DNA from 3 places in the Nitrospirillum amazonense genome. Region 1 is predicted to be linked to each of the others. Evidence: riboswitches for the same ligand, from Rfam matches in the RefSeq annotation. Region 1 holds a riboswitch; each other region holds the start of a gene.
What was found. Region 1 has a riboswitch for S-adenosylmethionine ahead of metZ (O-succinylhomoserine sulfhydrylase). Riboswitches for the same ligand answer to the same signal wherever they lie in the genome.

Region 1 (5,993 bases):
TCTGCCGCAAGCTGGGCGCCAAGAACCGCACCCAGGCGGTGATGCGCGCGGTGGAGATGGGTATTGCCAGCTGACGGCAAGGGGGATGCCGATGGCCGGCTGGTTCCCGCCACCTTCCTGCATGACCTCAACAACCTGCTGACGGCCATCCACGGCTATTCCACCCTGCTGGCGGCGGACCTGCCCGCCGGCGGACAGGAACAGGACTTCGCCGCCCGTATCCTGGCCGCGGCGGAAGAGGCGCGGCAACTGGTGGCCAGGGTGCCGCGCAAGCGCCCCGTCTCCACGCTCCGGGTTCTGCTGGTTGGTGGCGCGCTGGCCCGTCTGGCCGGCGCCTTGGAAACCCTGGGGCTGGAGGTGACGCTGGCCGCCACGGCGCGCGAGGCGCACGGCGCGCTGAAGGCCAGCACCAGCGATTGGGATGTGGTGGCCGGCACGGCCGAAACCCTGTCCAGCCTGGGCGCTTACGGCCTGCCCCTGGTGGCCGTACCCGCCGGCGCCGACGCCGTGACGGTGGACGCGCTTATTCGCGCCGCGCGCGGCTGAAAGCCCAAAAGAAAACCGCCCGGGCCGTGGGGCGCCGGGCGGCTCTCCTGGTCAGTGACTGGCCTTGGGATCAGGCCTGGGCCATGTCTTCCGGCTTCTCCGACGCCAGCACCTGGCGGCGATAGAGATCCACGAAGTCCAGGGGCTGCAGCATCAGCGGCGGGAAGCCGCCATCGCGAACGGCATCCGACACGATGGAACGGGCGAAGGGGAACAGCAGGCGCGGCGCCTCGATCAGCAGCACGGCGCGGGTCTGGTCCAGCGGCATGGGCGGCATGGAGAAGATGCCGGCGTACGACAGCTCGACGATGAAGGCGGTGCGGCCTTCGTGGCTGGCCTCGGCACGGATGTTCAGCGCCACCTCGTGCACGTTCTCCGCCACGTTGCGGGCCTGCACATCGACCTGCAGGTCGACCTTGGGCTGCTGGGCGTTCATCAGGCTGGCGGGGGCGTTCGGGTTCTCGAACGACAGATCCCGGACGTACTGGGCATTGACCACCAGCGGCAGCATGCCGGCGCCTTCAGTGGCGGTGGCGCCATTGCCGCCGTCGGTGCTCCCATTGGGGGCGGCGCCGTTCAGGCTGGTCTCATCGGACATAGGTCTGGGACTCCCGGTAAAAGCAAATCAGCTATTCCGCCGACGCGGACTGACGCGCGCGGGACTAGCACGGAAGCGGCCGGCCGGCAACCGGGCATTATGGCCCCAGTGCCCCCGGGGCGCTTCCAGACGCCCCAGGCAAACCGCGTCCTGCTGGTGTAATCGGCCGCCGCCCCGGCCGTTCCCTGGACCGTGCGCCAAGCCGCCCGGCGCATTGTCGCGATGACAAGGTGGCCGTTGACGCTTGCCCAGAGGCGGGCCTAAAACCGATCCACGTGGTGATTTGCTGACCGGCTTGCAGGCCACGCTAAATAAGCTGCTAAAAGGTCGGGCCGTACATAAGGTACACCGACCACGCTGCCGCCCTTTGCCGGTCGCGGTTGCCTTATCGGAGTGACGGCCATGGGCCAGACGCCTGACAATCCCAGTTCCCCGGCCACCTTGCGCCCCCGTACCCAGTTGGTGCACGGCGGCACCCGCCGCAGCGGCTTCGAGGAAACCTCCGAAGCCCTGTTCCTCACCTCGGGTTTCATCTACGGCAGTGCCGAGGAGGCCGAGGCCGCCTTCGTCAACGACGGCTCGCGCTTCGTCTATTCCCGCTTCCGCAACCCCACCGTGGCCATGCTGGAGGAACGGCTGGCCGGCTATGAGGGGTTTGCCCGCTGTATCGCCACGGCCAGCGGCATGGCGGCCGTCAACCTGGCGGTCATGGGCCTGCTGAAGGCCGGTGACCGGGTGGTGGCGCCGCACGCGCTGTTCGGCTCCTGTCTCTACATCATCAAGGATCTGGCACCGCGCTACGGCATCCAGTGCACCCTCGTGGAGGGCACCGACCTGAAGCAGTGGGAAGAAGCCCTGTCCACCCCGGCCACCGTCGTCTTCCTGGAAAGCCCCAGCAACCCCACCATGCAGGTGGTGGACGTGGCGGCCGTGGCCGACCTGGCGCACAAGGCCGGTGCCCGCGTGGTGGTCGACAACGTCTTCGCCACCCCGGTGCTGCAGCGCCCCAAGGACATGGGCGCCGACGTGGTCGTCTATTCCGCCACCAAGCATATCGATGGCCAGGGCCGCTGCCTGGGCGGTGCCGTGCTGTGCGATGACGAGGTGGCGGCCCTGATCTCCCCCGTCCTGCGTCACACCGGCCCGTCCATGAGCCCCTTCAACGCCTGGGTGCTGCTGAAGGGCCTGGAGACGCTGGAACTGCGCGTCAACGCTCAGGCCGCCTCTGCCCTGGCGCTGGCCCAATTCCTGGAAAGCCACCCGGCGGTGGAGACGGTGCTGTACCCCGGCTTGCCCAGCCACCCGCAGCATGAACTGGCCATGCGCCAGATGAAGGCCGGCGGCACCCTGGTCACCTTCGACGTCAGGGGCGGGAAGGCGGCGGCGTTCCGCCTGCTGAACGCGCTGAAGATCATCAAGATCTCCAACAACCTGGGCGACGCCAAGAGCCTGATCACCCACAACGCCACCACCACCCACCAGCGCCTGACCGATGAGGAAAAGGCCAAGGTGGGCATCAGCCCCGGCACCCTGCGTTTCTCCGTGGGACTGGAGGACGCGGACGACCTGCGCGACGATCTGGCCGCCGGTCTGGCCGCCGCTGTCGGCTGAGGTACTGCCCAAGTGGGCGGCGGTGCGGGTTTTGCCCCGTGCCGCCCTTACACCGGGCGGCCGATACTCTACCCCGTAGCGGTCCTTAGACTTTGGATCGAGGGCCGGTTCCCACTTACTTTATGGACGCGGCGAAGCGTTTCCCATAATGTTGCAGCGCACTATCGCGGCGCAACATAAGGGAGCGCTCACCATGCCGGATCGGCATATCCCTTACCCCACCGCCCCGCGTCCGGCCAAAAGGGCGGGCAAGGGGCGCATCGGCATGGTCATTCCCGGCACGCCGGAGGCCATGCATTTGAAACGGGCCCAGGTGGAACTGGACCGGGTGGCGACCCGGGTGCATGAGACCGCCTTCGCCTCCGCCCACACCATCACCGCGCGGCTGGGCCTGCTGGCCCAGACCGGTGGCGACCCGGTGGCGCTGGGCACCAATCCCGAATTCGAACGCATGGGCCGCGAAAAGGTCGAGGCCTTCACGGACTCCGCCTTGGCCCTGGTGGGGGGCATGCGCGCCTTCCACGACGCATGGTGGCGCTGGCGCGACCATCAGGTCGACGCGCTGGGTGAATTCGCCCGCGCCGCCTGGTCATCCTGGCATCCCGGGGACTGGGTGACGGCGGAGCGCCGCCTGGTCACCTCCACCCTGCGCGCCGCCACCGGCGCCTTCACCCGTTTCAGCCATGCCACCAGTCGCCTGGGCGGTCTGGGCCTCGCGCCCATCCACCGCGCCGCCTCGGCCAACGCCCGCCGTTTGTCGCTGGTGCCGCGACTGCTGCCGCGCCGGGGCATGGAGGGGGCGGGATAAACCGGCGTAAAGCGTGCGCCCGAAGACAGGGAGGGGCGCGCGTCAGGACCAAGTCAGCCTGAAGCCTGAAAACGGAACAACAATATCCGGGAGGCCGCCATGGGACATATGGGCAGGGGTGGGGGCACATCGGGAACCGATGACGCCGCGGTGATCGACGAGAAAAAGGCTGGGCCCGGAAAGGAGTCCGGGGGCAAACGGCTAGCGAAGGCATCGGGCCGCGCATGGGGTGATGCGTGGGAAAAAGTTTGTGCCATACTCCCGGTCCGTCCCGGGAGCCGCGGTGCTGGTACCCCGACCCTGGATGGTGCCCGCCCGGCCGGCCCGAACCGCCGGGCTTTGTCAGAGATTCGCCGCGCCATGTCCCCTGTCGCCAAAACCGCCCCGACCCCGCTGGATGACGCCGCCTTGCCGGAGGCACTGCCCACGGCCGAGGTGCTGACCACTCGTATGGCCAACTTGGCGGATGGCAACCTGCGGCCGGACGCCCTGCGCGCCGGCATCCTGGCCCTGATGCGCCAGACGCTGGACCAGGGCCGTGCCCTCATCCGCCGCCGGCTGGAAAATGGCGGCCGGGGGGAGGTTTGCCTGCGCGAGGCCACGGCCCTGACCGACGCCATCGTCGTGTCGCTGGCCGACTTTGCCCTGCACCGCGTCTTCCCCACCGCCGGCCCGACGCGCGGTGAGCAGTTCGCCGTGGTGGCCACCGGCGGCTACGGCCGCAAGGAGATGGCGCCCTTCTCCGACGTCGACCTGTTGTTCCTGCTGCCCTACAAACGCACGCCGCGCATCGAGCAAGTGGTGGAATACGTCCTCTACCTGCTGTGGGACATGGGGCTGAAGGTCGGCCACGCGGTGCGTTCGGTGGATGAATGCGTGCGCCAGGCCCTGGCCGACATCACCATCCGCACCAGCCTGCTGGAGGCCCGCTTCCTCTACGGTGACGACAAGCTGTACGCGGAGTTTCGCAAGCGCTTCACCAAAGAGGTGGTGGCCAACACCGGTCCCGCCTTCATCGAGGCCAAGCTGGCCGAGCGCGACAGCCGCCACCTGAAGTTCTGCGACAGCCGCTATGTGCTGGAACCGAACGTGAAAGAGGGCAAGGGTGGCCTGCGCGACCTGCAGACCCTGTTCTGGATCGCCAAGTACGTCTATCAGGTCGACAAGGTGAAGGATCTGGTGGCCAACGGCGTGCTGCTGGCCGAGGAGGCGCAGCGCTTCGCCAAGGCGCAGAACTTCCTGTGGACCTGCCGCTGTCACCTGCACTACCTGACCGGCCGGGGCGAGGATCGCTTGACCTTCGACGTGCAGGGTGAGATGGCGCGGCGGCTGGGCTACACCGACCACGCTGGCACCAGCGACGTCGAACGCTTCATGAAGCACTATTTCCTGATGGCCAAGGACGTGGGGGATCTCACCCGCATCCTCTGCGCCACACTGGAACAGGAAAGCCAGCGGCCGCCCCGCTTCGCCTTCCTGCGGCGTCTGAAGCCCAGCGAGCTGGAAGGCTTCGTCATCGACAACGGTCGCCTCAGCATCCGCGACGAGCGACATTTCCGCGACAAGCCGGTGGACATGGTGCGCCTGTTCCGCGTGGCGCAGTGGCACAACCTGGACATCCATCCCAAGGCGTTGCGGGCGCTCGCGCGCTCCATCTCCACCCTGGGCCCCAAGGTGCGCAACGATCCGGAGGCCAACCGGCTGTTCCTGGAAATCCTGGGCTCGCGCAAGGACCCCGAGGTCACGCTGCGCCGCATGAACGAGGCCGGGGTGCTGGGCCGTTTCCTGCCGGATTTCGGCCGGGTCGTGGCGCAGATGCAATACGACATGTACCACATGTTCACCGTGGACGAGCACACGCTGTTTGCCATGGGCATCCTGCACGACATCGACAAAGGCAACCTGAAGGACGAGGTGCCGCTGGCCTGCGAGGTCATCCATACCCTCAGTTCCAAGCGTGCCCTGTCGGTGGCCCTGCTGCTGCACGACGTGGCCAAGGGCCGGGGCGGCGACCATTCCATACTGGGCGCCAAGGTGGCGGAAAAGCTGTGCCCGCGCCTGGGCATGACGGAGGAGGAGACGGAGACGGTGGCCTGGCTGGTGCGCCAGCACCTGACCATGTCCATCGTCGCCTTCAAGCGCGACCTGGATGACGAGAAGACCATCCGCGATTTCGTCGACATCGTGAAGTCGCCGGAACGCCTGAAGCTGCTGTTGGTCCTGACCGTGGCCGACATCCGCGCCGTGGGTCCCGGCCGCTGGAACAACTGGAAGGCCACGCTGCTGCGCCAGCTGTACTGGCGGGCGGAGGAAATGATGTCCGGCGGCGTCGTTGGCGCCGATGGCCGCGAGGCGCGCATCGCGAACGCGCAAGCGGCTCTGCGCGCGCAGCTGCCCGACTGGACCCCGGCCGACATCGACCATCACCTG
Region 2 (5,993 bases), on a different contig from region 1:
CCTGGCCCTGTCGCTGGTGGAGGAGGACCACGGGCCGGCGCTGGCCCTGGCGACGGCCCGGGAACTGGTGGTGTTCATGAAGCGCCCGGGCGGCCAAGCGCAATTCTCCGAACCCCTGCGGTTTCAAAGCCGGGCGGCCAACCGTTTCGCCGACCTGTCGGCCTGGATGCTGGGCAACCTGGACCGCGACCTTTCGGTGGAGGAGTTGGCGACGCGGGTGAACCTCAGCCCCCGGCAGTTCCGGCGCCGCTTCACCGCCGCCCTAGGCCGTCCGCCGGCGGATTATGTCGCCGACCTGCGCCTGGGCGAGGCCTGCCGCCGCCTGGTGCAGCCAGGCGTGAGCGTGGAGACGCTGGCCGCCGCCATCGGCTTCCGCAGCGCCGACGCCTTCCGCCGCGCCTTCCGCCAGCGCTACGGCGTGTCCCCCAGCCAATATCAAGCGCATTTCTCCCCGGCCGGCAGCAGCTGAGCCGTTTCATCCCACCCTGAACCACCGGAGGGCCCCATGGCCTGGTTTTCCCCTGCCCGCCGCCTCGCGGCGGCAACGCCCCTGCTTTGCCTGCTGCTCACCCCCGCGACGGGGTCCGCCGCCACGGACGAACCTGCCCCCTTCGTTCCGCAATTCGACAAGGACGATCGGCTGACCTTCCCCGCCGACTACCGGGAATGGGTCTATGTCACCACCGGCATCGACATGGCCTATGGCCCGGCCATGCGCATGGGCCATTCCATGTTCGACAACGTCTTCGTGAACCGCGAGGCCTACCTGGCCTTCAAACAGACCGGCACCTGGCCGGAGAAAACCACCTTCGTGCTGGAGGTGCGCGGCGCGGCGGACAAAGGCTCCATCAACAAGTCCGGCCATTTCCAGACGTCGGAGGTCATGGGGCTGGAGGTTCATGTGAAAGACACCGCCCGCTTCCACGACGACGGCTGGGGCTTTTATTCCTTTGACGCGGGCGACGCGGCACCCCGGCCCGCGGAGCAGTTGCCGGTGGAGCAGAGCTGTTACAGCTGCCACCGGGAGCATGGGGCGGTGAACACTACTTTCGTGCAATTCTATCCGACCCTGCGCCCCATCGCCGAGGCCAAGAAAACCTTCAGCGCCGCATACCTGGCCGAAAAACCCTAGAGCAGAAGGCGATCAGGTGGGGTCGCCTGACCGTGTAAATCCGCTCTATTATGAATAGGTTAAGGGCAAGATACGATCATGGCTGATTGTATCTTGCTCTTGGCGGCGCCTGCTGCCGGCCGGGGCGACCGCGGGCCGGGGCGTCCTTCCTGGCCTTTGTGACGTATTCTGACACGGCGCCGTTGCCGTCGTGTCGGGGATGGACTATCAGTGCGCTTCGGCAGATAAAAGCGCGGTCATGAAGCCCGGCCTGATCCCCTCCTTGGACCCGTCCCTTTCCGATTCTCCGCCGGCGGCGGCGGGAGGGTCGGCCCCATCCCGCACGGCCGGCCGGCCCCAGGACAGCACCCGGGAACGGCTGATCGACCAGGCGCACACCCTGCTGGCCCAGGGCGGCCTGAAGGCATTGAGCGTCCGCAACTTGGCCGCCGCCGCCGGCCTGTCCACCAGCGCCGTCCCCTATCACCTGGGCGACAAAGACCGCCTGACCCAAGCGGTGTTCCTGGCCGCGGCAGAGCGTGACCGTCAAGCTTGGGCACAGTTCCGGGTATCGCTGGGCGATGGCGGCCTGCCCGTCCACGCCCTGGCCGATGCGCTGGTGGTGCAGGCGCTGGACCTGTCGTCACGCCAGGGCACCATCGAGTTGGTATGGTACGAGCTGATCCACCAGGCCCGCCATACCCCCGCCCTGCGCCCCATCCTGACGCAATGGTATGAAGAGCGGCGCAGCCACTATCGCGACCTGTTCGCACTGGCCGGCCTGCCCATCCATATCGCCGACATCATGACCCATTATCTGGTGGGCGACCGCTCCACCCTGCTGGTGGCCGGCGGCGCATCGGGCCTCGCCCTATCGGTTGTGGAGAACATCCGCCACCTGTGCGAACCGGAAGAAGGCCGCGGCGCCCTGTGGCATGAGCGCCTGCGCCGTCCCGGCAGCACGGGCGACGGCGGCGGTGAACCGGTGGGCGAGACGGAACGGCGCATCATCGCCGCCGCCGTGGCCACCATCATCGACCAGGGCGTGGCCGCCGTGACCCATCGCGCGGTGGCGCAGCGGGCGGGCGTCTCTCTCTCCTCCACCACCTATTACTTCCGCTCGCGCGGCGACATCATCCGCCGCGCCTTCCAGTTCATCCATGAGGAGCTGCGGCGCGAAATCCCGGCGGTGAATCGCGAACCGCCACCGCTGGACATCTTCCTGCGGGCCGTGGCCGACAACATGCTGACCCCGGTGGAGGGCGGGCGCATCGCCGGCCGCAACACCACCCACGCCATGGGCGACTTCGCGCTGGAGGCCTGCCGGGACGCCAGCCTCGTGCCGTTGTACCTGGCCTTCCGCCAGGGCCGCGGCTCCCGCATCCGCGCGGCGCTGGATTACGTGGTGGGCCCGCAGGCCTCCCTCTCCCCCTTTCAGGCGCAAATCGTGTCCACCTGGATGCAGGGGCGCGCGCAGATCCTGCACGCCATGGACGACCCGCCCGGTGTCGCCGGCCCCGATATCGACGGCTACGCCGCCGAGATGATCGTCCTGCTGCGCTACCTGCAGCCGGCGATGCCCAAGACCTGACAAGAAAGCCCTGACGTCAAAAGGCCAGGCGCCCCAGGTGGCGGCCGGCCAGAACCCAGGCGCGGGCGGCTGCCAGTTGTTCGCCGTCCAGGACCCGCCGCAGATGGGTCACCCGGCGCACATGCTGCCGGCTTTCCAGCACCGTGTAGATATGGGTGTACACGCCGTGGTGACGGTGGATGACGGCGTAGGTGCGGGCGACACAGTCCGGCACGCCAGCAAGGGGCATGCGCTCTTCCCGCAGCAGATGTACGGCATCCCCCGGATGGCTGCTGATGCCCGGGGCGGTGCCCAAGACCGGGGCCGGCGGTTCTTCCTCCGCCTGCGCAATGGTACCGGGCGTGCTTAGCGGGAAGGCGGCGGGAATATGCACGGGATGTCCACTCCAAACGGAGCGGATCCGGCATGATGCGACCATACGCTGCGACCCACTTGGTTGCCGCCGCCCGGGAACCGGGGGCCGCCACATCTCCGCGCGGACGCGGAAACCACCTTGCCTGGGCTGGCAGGTTGGTGCGGGACGCCGGCCCCGCTCCTGATGCAACAGTGCCGGCACGAACACCGGCGCGTTGTGGATACCCGCAACCGTCAGCCCTGGCAAGCGGCCATTTGGGCATGACGGCCCCAGTCGTCCGGCGTCCAGTGCGGCGCCAGAACCAGGGCGCGGCCGGTGGCGACGATGTCGCCGTCCCGCCCACTGTCATGAATACGGCACACCGTGGCCAAGTCCACCAGCCGCTTTTCGGGCCGCAGGCGGGTGATGGCCACGGTGGCGGACAGCGCCGCATCCAAGGGTACCCGGCGCCAGAACACCGTGTCTTGCTTCAGGTAGTTGGTGCCCGGCCCCGGCAGGTGGACGCCCAGCAGGAAGGAGAAGAGGCTCAGCACCAGCGGCTCGCGCAGGCGATGGCCGGTTAGGCGTTCATAAAGCGCCAGATCCTGGTCCGCGTATAGGCGGGTGACCTGGGCGGCGGCGCCCGGCGGCGGCTCGCGCCAGTCCTCATCCGGCGCCAGCGGCGCCAGGGTGGCCACGCCGTCACACACGACCTGGCCGTCCGTCCGCCGCTGGGCCACCAGACGCACGTGGGCGCCGTCTTGCGGATCGGCGCGGAAGGTCAGCACCTCGTCCGCGTACGCGGGGGCGGGGAAGGTCACGGCCAAGCGGGCCAGGGGCTGGCCGGGCTGCGCGTCGGCGGCCAGGCCGCGCAGCAGGGCGCACAGCAGGGCGCCGTGGGCCACAGTGCGGCCGAAGCGGGTGCGGGCCGCATGGTCCGGGTCCACATGAATGGGGTTATCATCGCCCGACAGCCGGGCGAAGGCGTGGAAGTCATCCTGGCTCAGGGTGCGCGTGAGGATCACGAGGCCAGATCCAGGCCCGGCGGCGGCACCAGGCGGTGCTTCTGGATCTTGCCGGCGGCGGTGCGGGGGAAATCCTCCACCAGCACGAACCGGCGCGGCACCTTGTAGCCGGCCAGCAGCCCCCGGCAATGCCTGGCCAGGCTGTCGATGTCGGTGCCGGGCTGGGCGCGGACATGGGCATGCCCCACCTCCCCCCACACCGGGTCGGGCACGGCCACCACCGCAACCTCCAGCACACCGGGATGGCGCAGCAGGGCGTTCTCCACCTCCACCGGATAGACGTTCTCCCCGCCCGAGATGAACATCTCCTTCAACCGCCCCACGGGGTAATAGTAGCCGTCCTCGTCCTGGCGCACCAAATCGCCGGTGCGTAGCCAACCGTCGGGGGAAAAGGCGGCGGCCGTGGCCGCCGGCTGGCGCCAATAGCCCGGCGTGACCGCGGCCCCCTTCACCCACACCTCACCCACTTGCCCGGCGGGCACGTCCCGCCCGGCCCCATCCACCACCCGCACCCGGCATAGAATCTGCGGCTTGCCGATGGAGCCCACCTTGGCGGCGGCCCCGGCCGGGTCGTTCAGGAACAGGGTGGGCCCTGTCTCCGTCATGCCCATGCCGTTGCACACGAACGCGCCGCGCTCAATGAAGCGGCGGGCCAGCGCATCCTCCAGCGGGGCGCCGCCGCAAGCCCAGCGCCGCACGGCGCCCAAGTCCGTGGTCCTGAAGCGGGGATGCAAGGCCAGCTGGCGATAGACGGCGGGCACGCCGAAGAAGGTGGTGATGCGGCCCTGGGCGATCAGCTCCAGGACAGCGCCGGCGTCGAATTGCGGCTGCACCAGCACCTCGCCCCCCGCCATCAGCAGCGGCAGAGTGTGCAGGTTGATGCCGGCGGTGTGGAACAGCGGCAGGTAGTTCAGGGTGCGGTCGTTCTCCGACAAATCCACGCCCTGGCGCAGGTTGACGTAGTTCGCCATGGCCATGCCGTAGGTGTAGAGCACGGCCTTCGGCTCACCGGTCGTGCCGGAGGTGTAGAGCAGGTACCAGACATCGTCGGCCGGCCAGACTTCGCGGCAGGGCAACGGCGGCTGCTTCGCCACCCGGTCCTCGAAATCATCGTCCACATCGACATGGGCCAGATCGACATGGGCCAGCCCGCCGGCCAGGGCTTGGGCCGTGGCCCTGTCCTCGGCCCCATGGAACAGCAGCCGGGGTTGGCAATCGGCCAGCACGGGAGCCAGTTCCGCCGCCGGCATGCGCCAATTCAACGGCACCAGCAGGCAGCCCAGCTTGGCGCAAGCGAACAGCAGCGTGAAGAAGTCTGGTCGGTTGCGGCACAGCACCGCCACCCTGTCACCGGGTTCGGCGCCCAGGGCGGCCAGCAGGCTGGCGGCACGCGCGGCGCGATCGTCCAGGCCGGCATAGGTCAGCGCCCCGGCAGCGGACCCAACCGCGGTCAGGTCCACCAGGGCCCTGCGGTCCGGCGACAGCCGGGCGCGCTGCGCCGTCAGGTCGAACAGATCCCACATGGTTCGGCGCCAAGCGCCCCGCTCCCTCATCGTTCCGGTTCAGAAATGATCCAGGCGACTTAAGGCTTGGTTACTTACGGCTTCAGCCCCCGGGCGATGAAGTCGGCCGCCTCCGCCGCGACTTCCGCCGCCGGGCGGTCATCGCCCCAGACGGCGTAGCGCTGGCCGATGAAGACGCTGACGCCGATCAAGGCCCAGGCCCGCACCTCCACGTCGCCCTCGCGGATTTCCCCCCGTTTCTTGGCCGACTCCAAATTGTTGATATAGCCGTCGGCGAACACCTGATAGTAGCGCCGGTAGGCATCCTCGGCAACGAACTGCGCCTCCATCACGATGCGGTAGAGGTTGCGGTGCGCGCGCACGAACTCGATGAACGCCTCCAGGCCCAGGCGTTCCGCCGTCAGCCGGT
Region 3 (5,993 bases), 690 kb from region 1:
CACGTCCTGGATGCGCTTCACCGGCGCGGAGTTCATGTCGGCGGAGAATTCCTGGTCGCGGAAGACGGTCAGGCCTTCCTTCAGGCTCAGCTGGAACCAGTCGCGGCAGGTGACGCGGTTGCCCGTCCAGTTATGGAAGTACTCATGCGCCACCACCGTCTCGATGCCGAGGAAGTCGGTGTCGGTGGCTGTCTCCGGCTGGGCAAGGATGTACTTGGTGTTGAAGACGTTCAGGCTCTTGTTCTCCATCGCCCCCATGTTGAAGTCGGACACGGCGACGATGTTGAAGATGTCCAGGTCGTACTCCAGGCCATAGACGTCCTCATCCCATTTCATGGATTTCTTCAGGGACTCCATGGCGTGGCCGCACTTGGCCTCATTTCCCGGCTCGACATAGATGCGCAGCGCCACCTCGCGGCCGGAGCGGGTGGTGAAGCGGTCCTCGATATGCACCAGCGTGCCGGCCACCAGCGCGAACAGGTAGCAGGGCTTGGGCCAGGGATCCTCCCACCGCGCCCAATGGCGCCCGGCCTCGGTCGCGCTGTCGCCGCTGGCCGTCAGGTTGCCGTTGGACAGCAGCACGGGATAGCGCGCCCGCTCCGCCTCGATGGTGGTGGTGTAGCGCGCCATCACGTCCGGGCGGTCCAGGAAATAGGTGATCTTGCGGAAGCCTTCCGCCTCGCACTGGGTGCAGTAGTTGCCGGATGACTTGTACAGCCCCTCCAGCGCCGTGTTGTCCTGCGGCCGGGTGCGGGTGGTGATCTCCACCGTGGCGTGGTCGGCGAGACCGGCCAGGGTCAGCCGTTCCGGCGTCAGGGTGTAATCGTCGGGCCCCAGCAGGCGGTTGTCCACGCGCACGGCCAGCAGTTCCAGTTCCTGGCCGTCCAGGTCCAGCGCGGCGGCGGCATTCCCCGAGGCGGGCCCCGAGGCCGGCCCCGAGGCCGGGTTGCGCCGCACGGTCAGGGTGGAGCGGATGGTGGCCGCCTCCTCCCGCAAATCGACATGCAGATCCACGGTGTCGATCAGCCACGCCGGCGGGGCGTAATCGCGAAGGTGGATGGCGTGGGGCGTGGCCGTGTCGAGGCGGCTGTCCATGGGGTGGGTTTCCGTTGGAATTATGGTTGGCGGCCAGGATAGGGGAGGGCGCCGCGCCACGCCAACCCCCCCTTTGCCCCCGGGGCGCGATAAGGGGGCGACGGGGCATCCGGCGGATGCCGGTGGGGACCTCATGCATCTGCCCTCCCCGGTTGGGCAGGGGGCCTGTCCAGATGACTTAGGCGGGTATTTTGGGCAGGCCGACTACGGCCTTAGGCTGTATCGTTCGGACATGAGCGGGAGAGGTAAGTCAGGGTAGGTCCCCGTGCAGGTCGTCCAGTCGGATCTGGTGGTATTGTCGGTCGCGGGCGCCGTTGTGGCCGCCATCGCGCTGCTGGAAGTGCTGCGCCTGGTGATCGTGGACATCTACGAATGGGCGGCGAAATACCGTCGCATCAAGTATGAGATCCAGCAGACGCGCCGCACCACGGAAAACCTGTGGGCGACCAACCGGGCCAATGCCGCCCTGCGCGACCGGCGCAACGCCGAACGCTTCCGCCTCAACACCATCCTGCACCGCATGGAACAGGAGTGCGAGGAACTGGAGCGGCGGCGGGTGGAGGTGTGGCATGAGGTGGGGGACGCCACCCTGGACGACCAGCTTTACCTGGCGGACCTGAACAGCCGCAGCCTGATGGAACGGGCGGCGGCGGGGATGGAGGAGATCTGTCCCCTCTGGCGCTACACCCACCGTGTCCGGGTATGGGCGGGGAATGAGCGGCAGGCCCGATCCCGCCTGCTGCTGGCCTTCAGTCCCAAGGATGGTTTCACCGTCAACAATCTGCGCGCCGCCCAGGGCTTCAAGGCGGTGGCGGAGGCGGCGGCCGCCGGCCGGTCGGCGGCGCAGTCCCGCCTGGTGCGACCGCACCGGCGCATGGTGCGCTGATGACGGGCGGTTACAGCAACCTCAACTTCATGGTGTTCATCATCCTGGCCATCGGCGGGGCCTTCCTGGCCTTCTCCGTCCGCCGCATCCTGTTCAAGATCCGGGAAACGGAAAGGCGCATCGCCGCCACGGTGGACGAAAAGAACGAGGCCGCCGCCGACCTGCGCGTCGCCCGCCAGCAGGAGGAGCAGCTGCTTCAAGCCCTGGAGGAGGGGGAGGAGGCGCTGCGCGAGATCGCGCGCAGGACGGATGAGGTGCAGAACCGCATGGCGGTGCTGCGCCAGGCTACGCCCCGGCCGCTGAACCTGGTCTCCCTTGAGTGGGCGCAGGGTGACCACCTGTATGAGGCGCACCTGCGCAACGTGGTGGCGCCCCGCCATGTGGGCCGCGCCGTGGGTGGCATGGCCGAGGCCGGGGTGGTGCACGGCTACGCCCCGACGGAGGCCGACTTCCGCGCGCTGGTCACCAACCGCCTTGCCAGTGAGGGCGGCTATATCATCAGCAGCGTGCTGCCCATCTCGCTGGGTGACGAGGGGCCCGCCGTTGACGGTGCCGCGCCGGTGGAACCGCCGGCGGAGGATGAGCCCCTTGGTGACCTGATGGGGAGCCACGTGGCGGATGAGGGGGCGGCGGTGGAACCGCCGGTTCCCGCCGGGCCCAAGCCCCTGCCGGTGCGCCCACCCGCCGCCACGCGGGGCGTGCCACGCGGCATGGGCATGACCCCCGCTGCGGCTGGCGGCTGAGACCGCCGTCGCCGGCAGCCGGTCCCGGCGGTCCCGCGCCGAAGGTCACCCATGACACCGCACCGGCCTCAGGGGGCTTGCGCCCGCCGTCGCCAACGGTTATCCCTCTGCCCCGTGCATCAAGAGTTGGGCTGACGCTCAACGCCAACCTGCTTACCCGGCAAGGTGGCGCTTCCCCCAGAGGGGAAGGATGTGGCCGATCCGGCAATGAACGGGAAGCAGCCACGTGAGTCCGTTTCGCTCTTGGTCGAGACTTGAGACCATGAAGGCTGCGTTCCCCATGACCACTGACACGCTACCCGCCCAATTCGCCGCTCAGCAGTTCGCCAGCGACAATTATTCCGGTGTCTGTCCGGAAGCCTGGGCCGCCATGGCGGAGGCCAACAGCGGCCACGCTGCCGCCTATGGCGAGGATGTGTGGACGGCGAAGGCCGCCGACGCCTTCCGCCAGCTGTTCGGCACCCCCTGCGACGTGTTCTTCGCCTTCAACGGCACGGCGGCCAACTCGCTGGCCCTGGCCTCGCTGTGCCAGTCCTATCACAGCGTCATCTGCTCGGCCTCCGCCCATGTGGAGACGGATGAATGCGGCGCGCCGGAGTTCTTCTCCAACGGGTCCAAGCTGCTGGTGGCGCAGACGGCGGACGGCAAGCTGACGCCGGATGCCATCCGGGCGCTGGCCACCGGCCGGTCGGACATTCATTTCCCCAAGCCCCGCGCCGTCACCATCACCCAACCGACAGAGACCGGGCAGGTCTACAGCCTGGATGAGATCCGCGCCATCTCCGCCGTCTGCCGCGACCTGGGCCTGCGTTTGCACATGGATGGCGCCCGCTTCGCCAACGCTTGCGCCAGCCTGGGCTGTTCGCCGGCGGAGATGACCTGGAAGTCGGGGGTGGACGTGCTGTGCTTCGGCGGCACCAAGAACGGCATGGCGGTGGGCGAGGCCATCCTGTTCTTCGACAGGGCCCTGGCGGAGGATTTCGATTATCGCTGCAAGCAGGCGGGCCAGTTGGCGTCCAAGATGCGCTTCCTGTCCGCCCCGTGGGTGCGCATGCTGGAAAACGGCGCCTGGCTGCGCAACGCCGCCCATGCCAACGCGGGGGCCCAGCGTCTGGCGGCGGGCCTGGTGGGGGTGCCGGGCGTGGCGCCCCTGTTTCCGGTCCAGGCCAACGCCGTGTTCCTGATGGCCCCGGCGGCGGTGCTGGAGGGCCTGCGGGCGCGCGGCTGGCGCTTCTACACCTTCATCGGCGGCGGCGCCCGCTTCATGTTCGCCTGGGATACCCAGCCGGAACGCGTGGACCAACTGGTGGCCGACATCCGCGACGTGGCCCACGCGGCCGCCGCGTAAATCTCTCCTGACAAGTTGTGATGGGCCCTATACGGAAGATTTTATTTAAAATTTCGGATTTAGGGCCCGTTAACGGCTAATTGACCGTACAACCTTGAAGTGGACTTCCATGCGATAGCGCGACCGTTCATCCCCCGAAAGCCGAGGCGCTGGTGCACATCGAGAAACCGGATCTGGTGATCATAACCATCGTGGGCGCCATCCTGGCGGGGGTAGTGCTGCTGGAACTGCTGCGTCTGGTCATCAACGACGTCTATGAGATGATCGCCCGCCACGCCAAGGTGAAAAAGGAAATCGAGCAGATCCGGCGCACGGCGGAAAAGGTGACGGCGGCCAACCGGGACACCGCCCGGGTGCGCGACGCGCGCATTGCCCTGCGCTTTCGCGAGACCAGCAACCTCCAGCGCCTGGAAAAGGAATGTGAGGAGTTTGAGCGGCGGCGGGTGGAGGTCTGGCATGACCTGGGCGGCCCCTCGGCCAGCGGCCTGGCGCTCTATTCCGCCGACATCAGCAACAGCGCGCTGACCAACGGCGTGGTCGCGGGCATGGAATCGATCTGCCCGCTGTGGCGTCACCTGCACCGTGCCCGCGTCTGGGCCCGCACGGAGATGGAGGCCCGCACCGCCCTGCAGCAGGAATTCGCCCTGGCCGACGGCTACAGCGTCACCAACGTGCGGCAAGTCCAGGGCTCGAGCCCCCCCGGCGCGCAGCGCGGGGTTGTGCGGCCGAGCTGAAGAGACCCCTCGAGGAACCCTGTCCCATGATGCTGTCCGACGCCCTGGCGGAAGCCTACGCCAACCCCAGCCCCGGCCACGTCTGCGCCTTGGCGGTGGGCGGCGCCATCATGGCCTGGTCGCTGAAGCGGCTGATCACCGAGGTGCGCAAGACCGAGCGGCGGGTCAGCGCCGCGGTGGAGGAGCGCAACAAGGCGGCCGCCAGCCTGCGCCAGGCCCGCCTGCAGGAAGGGGAACTGCGCACGGCGCTGCAGGACCTGGATGGGGAGCTGGAAGAGATTGCCACCCGCGCCCGCGATGTCGAGGCCCGACGTGGCACGCTGCAGCAGGTGATTCCGCGCCACCTGAACCTGTTCTCCCAGGCCTGGTCGCAGGGCGACACCCTGTTCGAGGCGCGGATCAGCCTGGTGACGGGCCTGGGCGGCGGCAAGAGCGGCGCCCGTGTCGTCCACGGCTACGCCGCCGGTCCCCGCGACTTCCGCAACAAGCTGATGGCCCGTTTCCCGCCCGCTTCCTATGTCATGGTCGAGATGGCGGCCATCGACCTGGGCGAGCTGGATATGGCCGTCAGCAATCTGGGCAGCGCCAACCAGCCCTGAGGACGGCTTCGCCGTCGTGCCAGCGTCCCTGCACGACAGCACGCAGAAAAATCAGACCGTGAAGCTCTCGCCGCAGCCGCAGCGGCCCTTCTCATTCGGGTTGGTGAAGACGAAGCCCGACTGGAACTTGTCTTCCTTGTAGTCCATCTCCGTGCCCAGCAGGAACATGGTGGAGGCAGGGTCGAGCAGCAGGGTGACACCCTTCTCCTCCACCACTTCCTCGAAGGGCTTCTTGGCGTCGGCGTATTCGACGAAATAGCTGAGGCCGGAGCAGCCGCGCGCCTTCACGCCGACGCGCAGTCCCACGGCCGGCGTCTCGCGCTGGGCCATGATCTCCTTGACGCGGGTCGCGGCGGCGTCGGTCAGGCTCATCGCTTTCGGGCGTTCCATGCGGCTCATGATTCTCTCCACACGTCAGAACATATTGAGGGCGACGCGCGCCTCGTCGGACATCAGGCTGGGGTTCCAGGCAGGTTCCCACACCAGGTTCACGGTCACGTCCTTGACCCCATCGACGCTGCCGACGACGCCCTGCACCTGGCCCGGCATCTCGCCCGCCACGGGGCAGCCGGGGGCGGTCAGGGTCAT

Region 2: linked by a shared signal. The riboswitch ahead of P5F91_RS02450 (hypothetical protein) and the one ahead of metZ (O-succinylhomoserine sulfhydrylase) in region 1 are both predicted to bind S-adenosylmethionine.
Region 3: linked by a shared signal. The riboswitch ahead of P5F91_RS10805 (threonine aldolase family protein) and the one ahead of metZ (O-succinylhomoserine sulfhydrylase) in region 1 are both predicted to bind S-adenosylmethionine.

The regions. Positions count from the first base shown of each region.
Region 1 covers NZ_JARPAF010000002.1:333,087-339,079, reverse strand. The annotation lists gene P5F91_RS07615 (response regulator transcription factor) at 1-74, shown strand, start outside; gene P5F91_RS07610 (hypothetical protein) at 64-546, shown strand; gene secB (protein-export chaperone SecB) at 617-1,144, opposite strand; SAM riboswitch at 1,410-1,487, shown strand; gene metZ (O-succinylhomoserine sulfhydrylase) at 1,547-2,755, shown strand; gene P5F91_RS07595 (hypothetical protein) at 2,949-3,563, shown strand; gene P5F91_RS07590 ([protein-PII] uridylyltransferase) at 3,924-5,993, shown strand, end outside.
Region 2 covers NZ_JARPAF010000001.1:593,361-599,353, reverse strand. The annotation lists gene P5F91_RS02465 (GlxA family transcriptional regulator) at 1-469, shown strand, start outside; gene P5F91_RS02460 (cytochrome P460 family protein) at 506-1,132, shown strand; gene P5F91_RS02455 (TetR/AcrR family transcriptional regulator) at 1,371-2,702, shown strand; gene P5F91_RS02450 (hypothetical protein) at 2,719-3,075, opposite strand; SAM-I-IV-variant riboswitch at 3,125-3,249, opposite strand; gene P5F91_RS02445 (MaoC/PaaZ C-terminal domain-containing protein) at 3,291-4,061, opposite strand; gene P5F91_RS02440 (AMP-binding protein) at 4,058-5,584, opposite strand; gene P5F91_RS02435 (TetR/AcrR family transcriptional regulator) at 5,659-5,993, opposite strand, start outside.
Region 3 covers NZ_JARPAF010000002.1:1,022,617-1,028,609, forward strand. The annotation lists gene pepN (aminopeptidase N) at 1-1,095, opposite strand, end outside; gene P5F91_RS10795 (hypothetical protein) at 1,361-1,981, shown strand; gene P5F91_RS10800 (hypothetical protein) at 1,981-2,724, shown strand; SAM-I-IV-variant riboswitch at 2,836-2,946, shown strand; gene P5F91_RS10805 (threonine aldolase family protein) at 3,005-4,072, shown strand; gene P5F91_RS10810 (hypothetical protein) at 4,249-4,806, shown strand; gene P5F91_RS10815 (hypothetical protein) at 4,833-5,405, shown strand; gene P5F91_RS10820 (HesB/IscA family protein) at 5,457-5,804, opposite strand; gene P5F91_RS10825 (SUF system Fe-S cluster assembly protein) at 5,820-5,993, opposite strand, start outside.